2 linked regions of the Celeribacter indicus genome follow. The protein of the gene in region 1 interacts with the protein of each later gene in a pairwise test. Links are inferred from orthologs where the notes say so. Each region holds a gene or a part of one and is shown in the gene's direction. Other genes may lie near its edges. The genes, in order: P73_RS03730 and P73_RS11835.

Region 1 (3,190 bases):
TCCGGATCGAGGATCCCGAACTGGCGAGCGCGCAATTCGTCGAACTCGCCACTGCGGGCCTCTGGCGACCGCGCCTGTTCGGCAAGATCCGCGAGGCGCCGGATCCCGCAGAGCTGGACAGGGTCGTCTCGAGTGCCGTGCACCTGTTCCTCGCCCGCTACGGCACCGGGGAGGACCGCGCGTCCGTCTAGCCGCCCGTCTAGCCCATGACGATCACAGGCGCCCCCACGGGACCGGAGGGCGCGGACGGGGCCGTCACGTCTCCGGCGCGCCCCTTTTTTGATCCCGGCCCGGAAATTCCGCATCCCGAATGATCAAACAGGCCGAAGCGGGGCGCTCGCCTCTGGGTTGTCATGCGCAGGAACCGGGCAGGGTCCTATCCTGAACGGCATCCGCGCGATCCTGCCTGCTGGTCGCCTGGGGAGGAGGGCGCAGGCACAATTTTGAGAGAGTGATATGATACCGGTACTCAATTGGCAGCTTTTCGTCACCGGCAAGGATCCGGACGCCTTCACGGCAAGTCTTGGCGCCGCCTGCCGCACCAATGGCATCTTTCTCCTGTCCGATCACGGCATACCGCGCGGGTTGCTCGCAGAGGTGCGGGAGGCGTCCGACGCCTTCTTCGCCCTGCCCGAGGCGGAGAAGTCGCAGCTCGACATCCGCCGCTCGAAGGCAAATCGCGGTTGGGCGGGGGTCGGGGTGGAGATCACGCGGGCCCACCTGCGCAAGGAAAGTTTCAGCATGGGGCTCGACCTCACGCCGGAGGATCCGCGGGTGCTGGCGGGGGAGCCGTTCCGCGCGCCGAACCTCTGGCCCGAGATCGACACGTTCCGCGACGCGATGCGAGACTACTACAAGGAGATGCTGGGCCTTGGGCGGTTCCTGCTGAAGGCGGTGGAGCGGGATCTCGAGCTTCCCGCGGGGTTTTTCCAGCCGCATTTCTCCGAGCCGATGGCGACGCTGCGCCTGTCGCACTACCACGGCACGCCGCCCGCCGAGCTTTCGCCCGAGGCGCGGCAGGGGCCGGCGCAGACGGATTACGGCTCGCTCACCGTCGTGCTCACGGATGGTGCGTCCGGGCTTCAGGTCCTGACGCCGCGCGGGGAGTGGGTCGACCTGCCGGAGATCCCCGGCACGCTCGCGGTGCTCGTGGGGGATTGCCTCATGCGCTGGTCGAACGACCAGTATCGTGCGGCCGCGCACCGGATCCTGACGCCCGAGACCCCGCGCCGGCTTGCCGCCTTCTACCTCGATCCGAACCCGGACAGCCTGATTGCCCCGCTGCCGCGGATGGGACCGCCGAACTACGCGCCCGTCCGCGCCGCCGACTATCTGCGCGCACGGCTCGACGAGACCTATCTGTCCGCCGAGGCCGCGCAATAAGCGTGCTGGACAGGGCGCGCGGGACGGCCTAAGCCTCGGCACATGACGGACGAGACCCCTTCCTGGGATGCCGAGCTCGACGCGGTCGGGCTGATCTGCCCGCTGCCGGTGCTGAAGGCGCGCAAGGCGCTTCTCCCGATGGAGCGGGGGGCGGTGCTGTGCCTTGTGGCCTCCGACCCCGCCGCGGTGATCGACGTACCGCATTTCTGTGCGGAGGCGGGGCATGACTTCCTCGGCGTGGAAGAGACGGCGGAGGGGGTCCGGCGCTATCTTATCCGCCGCGGCTAGAGTTGCGCGAGCAGGCGCTCGGCCTCCGCCAGATCCTCCGGCGTGTTGATGTTGAAAAAGGGCGGCACCGGACCGGAGGCGAAGACCACCGGCACCGCGCCCTGTCCTTCGGCGAACCGCCGCATCCGCCGTTCGTCCTGTCGCAGCGCCGCGCGCAGATCCCCGCGCAGCGCGACCGGCCAGAGCGCGAAGGTCGGGTGCCAGCGCAGCACGCCTCCGGCCTCTTCCTCCGCGGCCACGGCAAGTCCGCTCCGGGACGCCCCCGCGCAGAGGCGGGCGACCAGATCTTCGGGGAGGAACGGCGTGTCCGTGGCGGCGGTGACGAGTGCGGCAAACCCCTCCCGACGGGCCCAGTCGAGGCCGGCGAGCACGCCGGCGAGCGGCCCCTGCAACTCGCCATCGGCGTCGGGGAGGACCGGACAGCCAAAGGCGGCGTAGCGCGCGGGGTCGCCATTCGCGCTGATCGCGAGCCGGGCGCATTGCGGGGCGAGCCGCGCCAGCACCCGCGCGACGAGGGGCACGCCCCCGAGCGTCACGAGGCTCTTGTCGATCCCGCCGAGCCGCCGGCCCTGTCCGCCCGCCAGCACGACGCCCGCCACCTGTTCCATCTGCCCGCTCGCTTTGTCCTTTTCCCGTTGCCCGCCATTCTGTATGCCCGTGGAGGGACAGATCAAGGGGCAGGACATGTTGGGCTATGTCATCGGCACCGAAGCGGGCAGCACGGACGAGCTTCTGGCCGGGCTGGCCGAGCGGCTCCTAGCGCAGGGGCGCCGGCTTGCCGGGGCGGTTCAGATCAACCGCGATGTGCCGGGACAGGCCCGCTGCGCGATGGACCTGCGGCTTCTGCCCTCCGGCGCGACCGTCACCATCTCCCAGAGCCTCGGCCCGCTCGCGCGCGGCTGCCGGCTTGATCCCGCGGGGCTCGAATATGCGGTGGCGGCGGCCGAAACCGCGCTGGAGGCCGCACCGGAGCTGCTGATCGTCAACAAGTTCGGCAAGCAGGAGATCGCGGGTCGCGGCTTCCGCGGCGTGATCGGGGAGGCGCTGATGCGCGGGATTCCCGTGCTCGTGGGTCTGAACGCGCAGAACCTCGAGGGATTTCTCGGGTTCGCGGGCGCATTCGCGGAGCCGGTCGCGCCGGATGCGGCGCGGCTTGCCGACTGGTGTGCCTGTCATCTCGCCCCCGACCGGGAGCCGCAGATCTGAGGCGTCTTCCTGCCCGGTTCGCCTCACAATCGCCTAATTCTTGCGCTTATGCTTTAAATTCGGTCAAATGTTGAGCAAAGTAACCGATTGCAACGGATCCCGCAGCCACGACGGCCGGAGAGATTTTGCACCCGCAGCATGTTCGCCGCATAGTGGAGACATCGCAAGGCACTGCCGCGATAGAAGACAGCGTTCCGATGTCTCGGGCGCCTTCAAAGCCGCTCGATAGACCGTCTCCTCTCCTCCCGGACGGTTTATCGGCGGCTTTTTTTCGTGCCGCCGTCGTGACGCAGGGCCGGTGTTCCGCACTTGC
Region 2 (3,310 bases), 1.6 Mb from region 1 along the record:
TGCGGACGGATGCGGATGGCGTGAGCCGGTGGCGAAGAAAGGAAACGGGCATGAAACTCTCGACCAAGGGGCGTTATGCGATGGTGGCGCTGGCGGATCTGGCGCTTCAGCCGGAAGGCGGGCTGCTGTCGCTGGCCGATATTTCCAAGCGGCAGGACATCTCTCTGCCCTATCTCGAACAGCTTTTCGTGAAACTGCGCCGCGCCGATCTGGTGACCTCGGTGCGCGGACCGGGCGGCGGCTACAAGCTCGCCAAGCCCGCAAGCGAGATCCGGGTGTCCGACATCCTCGGTGCGGTGGATGAAACCGTCTCCGCCATGCACACGGGCGCAGGGGCGTCGGGGGGGATCTCCGGCTCGCGCGCGCAGTCGATGACCAACCGCCTCTGGGAAGGGCTGTCGGCGCATGTCTATGTCTTCCTGCACCAGACGCGGCTGTCGGACGTGGTGCGCAACGAGCTGCGCCCATGCCCGGCCGTGCCGAACCTCTTTGCCGTGGTCGACGAGGACTGAGGCGATGACCCGGCGGATCCTGATCCTCGATGCGCATCCCGGCACGGGGCGGTTCTCGACCGCGCTCGCCGCGCGCTATGCGCAGGGGGTGCGTGCGGCGGGGGGAGAGCTGCGGGAGATCGCGCTGCGCGATCTCGCCTTCGACCCGATCCTGCACGAGGGGTATGCCGTCGTCCAGCCGCTCGAACCCGATCTCGAACGCGCCTTCGACGAACTGCTCCGGGCGGATCACGTCGCCTTTTTCTATCCGACCTGGTGGGGCGGGCATCCCGCGCTGTTGCAGGGGTTCTTCGAGCGGGTCTTCCTGCCGGGCAAGGCATTCCGCTACCACGAAAAGGACCCGTTCTGGGACAAGCTTCTGAAGGGGCGCAGCGCGGAAATCGTCACGACGATGGATACGCCGGGGTTCTATTACCGGCTCGTCTACCGCAATTCCGGCCTGACCCGCATCCGCAAGACCATTCTCGAATTCACCGGGATGAGGACGCGGGTGCACGCGATCGGCAACCTGCGCGGCAAGTCCGCGGCACAGCGCGAGCGCCTGCTGGCGCGGGCCGAGGCGCTCGGACGGAGGGCGGCGGCATGAGGGTCTATCTCGACTGGAACGCCACCGCGCCTCTGGCGGACGCCGCCCGCGCGGCGACGATCGCGGCGATGGATGTCACGGGCAACCCGTCCTCCGTCCATGCCGAGGGGCGCGCGGCCAAGGGGATTCTGGAGCGGGCGCGGGCGCAGGTGGCGGAGGCCTTCGGCGCGCAGGGGGCGGATATCGTCTTCACCTCCGGCGCGACGGAAGCGGCGGCGCTGGCGCTGGCGGGGCGGGGGCTGTCCTGCGCCGGGATCGAGCATGACGCGGTCGCGAGCTGGTGCGAGGCGAGCCTGCCGGTGGCGCGGGACGGGCGGGTGACGGTCGCGGACCCGGCGCGCAGCGCGCTCCAGGTCGCGAATTCGGAAACCGGCGTGATCCAGAGCCTGCCCGAGGGGCTTGCGGTCTGCGACGCGACGCAGGGCTTCGGGAAAATTCCGCTCGCCTTCAACTGGATGGGCTGCGACATGGCGCTCGTCTCCGCGCACAAGCTGGGCGGACCGAAGGGTGTGGGCGCGCTGGTCCTGAAACAGGGACTGGACGTGACCGCGCGCATTCGCGGCGGCGGTCAGGAGATGGGCCGGCGTTCGGGCACCGAGAACCTCGCGGGCATCGCGGGATTCGGCGCGGCGGCGGAGCGGGCGGCGAAGATGCTGGCCGAGGGTGTCTGGGACGAGGTCGCGGAAAAGCGAGATTATCTCGAGACCCTGTTGGCCGAAGCGGTCGGAGACCCCATCTTTATAGGGAAGGGCGGGCAGCGCCTGCCCAATACCGTGAGCCTGATCACCCCCGGCTGGAAGGGGGAGACGCAGGTGATGCAGATGGATCTCGCGGGGTTTGCCGTGAGCGCCGGCTCGGCCTGTTCGTCCGGCAAGGTAAGGGCATCGAAGGTATTGACCTCCATGGGCTTTTCAGAGACGGAGGCGGCGAGCGCGCTGCGCGTCTCGATCGGGCCGGAGACGAGGAAGGAAGATCTAGAGCGGTTTGCCAGAACCTGGTCGGCCGCCTTCGGACGCTGGAAGGAGCGTTCGGCGAGTGTAGCGGTCGCGCGGTGAGCGGCGATCGGAAAAGAGACAAGAGGCCCGACAGAGGCCGCAAGACACGCACGAAGGAGTGATCCGATGATGGATGACGTTCAGGTCAAGGAAGGCGTCGAGGAAGAGACGGTTGCGGCCGTCAAATCGCTGGCCGGAAAGTACAAATACGGCTGGGAGACGGAAATCGAGATGGAATATGCCCCCAAGGGGCTGTCCGAGGAGATCGTCCGGCTCATCTCGCAGAAGAACGAGGAGCCGGAGTGGATGACCGAGTGGCGGATCCAGGCCTACCGGCGCTGGCTGACGCTCGAGGAACCGGACTGGGCGATGATCGACTATCCGGAGATCGACTTCCAGGACCAGTATTACTATGCCCGGCCGAAGAGCATGGGAACCCGGCCGAAGTCGCTCGACGAGGTCGATCCGAAGCTGCTCGAGACCTACAACAAGCTCGGGATCCCGCTGAAGGAACAGATGATCCTTGCGGGCGTCGAGGGGGCCGGGGAGGCGGCGAAGGATCTCGTCTCCGGGCTGACCGACGCCGCCGCGCCGGAGCGCAAGGTCGCGGTGGACGCGGTGTTCGACAGCGTCTCGGTCGGGACGACCTTCCAGAAGGAGCTCCAGAAGGCGGGCGTCATCTTCTGCTCGATCTCGGAGGCGATCCGTGAACATCCCGAGCTCGTGAAGAAATATCTCGGCTCGGTCGTGCCGGTGTCCGACAACTATTATTCCACGCTGAACTCGGCGGTCTTCTCCGACGGGTCCTTCGTCTACGTGCCGCCGGGCGTGCGCTGCCCGATGGAGCTGTCGACCTATTTCCGCATCAACGCGGAAAACACCGGCCAGTTCGAGCGCACGCTGATCATCGCGGACAAGGGCTCCTACGTGTCCTATCTCGAGGGCTGCACCGCGCCGCAGCGCGACACGGCGCAGCTTCACGCCGCGGTGGTGGAGATCGTCGTGGAGGAGGACGCCGAGGTGAAATACTCGACGGTCCAGAACTGGTTCCCCGGCGACGAGACCGGCAAGGGCGGGATCTACAACTTCGTCACCAAGCGTGCGGATTGCCGCGGCGACCGGGCGAAGGTGATGTGGACGCAGGTCGAGACCGGCTCGGCGGTGACGTGGAAATACCCGTCCTGCCTGTTGCGCGGCGACGAGTCCCAGGGCGAATT

What was found.
Region 2: the proteins of P73_RS03730 (region 1) and P73_RS11835 interact in binary tests that used the Escherichia coli proteins (3 or more experiments, as listed by UniProt). The link is inferred for Celeribacter indicus from one-to-one orthologs.

Annotation. Positions count from the first base shown.
Region 1 is NZ_CP004393.1:730,706-733,895, forward strand. Bases 170-3,048 are described here. They hold P73_RS03730 (sulfurtransferase TusA family protein), read left to right. Parts: upstream 170-1,425; coding sequence 1,426-1,671; downstream 1,672-3,048. Other genes in these bases: P73_RS03720 (TetR/AcrR family transcriptional regulator C-terminal domain-containing protein), read left to right, coding at 170-191; P73_RS03725 (isopenicillin N synthase family dioxygenase), read left to right, coding at 457-1,383; mobA (molybdenum cofactor guanylyltransferase MobA), read right to left, coding at 1,668-2,279; P73_RS03740 (DUF2478 domain-containing protein), read left to right, coding at 2,356-2,877. Outside these bases: more of P73_RS03720, read left to right, coding at 1-169. UniProt on the Escherichia coli protein: Sulfur carrier protein involved in sulfur trafficking in the cell. Part of a sulfur-relay system required for 2-thiolation during synthesis of 2-thiouridine of the modified wobble base 5-methylaminomethyl-2-thiouridine (mnm(5)s(2)U) in tRNA.
Region 2 is NZ_CP004393.1:2,349,227-2,352,536, forward strand. What follows is about bases 125-3,123. They hold P73_RS11835 (cysteine desulfurase family protein), read left to right. Parts: upstream 125-1,094; coding sequence 1,095-2,153; downstream 2,154-3,123. Other genes in these bases: iscR (Fe-S cluster assembly transcriptional regulator IscR), read left to right, coding at 125-512; P73_RS11830 (NAD(P)H-dependent oxidoreductase), read left to right, coding at 517-1,098; sufB (Fe-S cluster assembly protein SufB), read left to right, coding at 2,220-3,123. Also shown: more of iscR, read left to right, coding at 51-124; more of sufB, read left to right, coding at 3,124-3,310. UniProt on the Escherichia coli protein: Master enzyme that delivers sulfur to a number of partners involved in Fe-S cluster assembly, tRNA modification or cofactor biosynthesis. Catalyzes the removal of elemental sulfur from cysteine to produce alanine.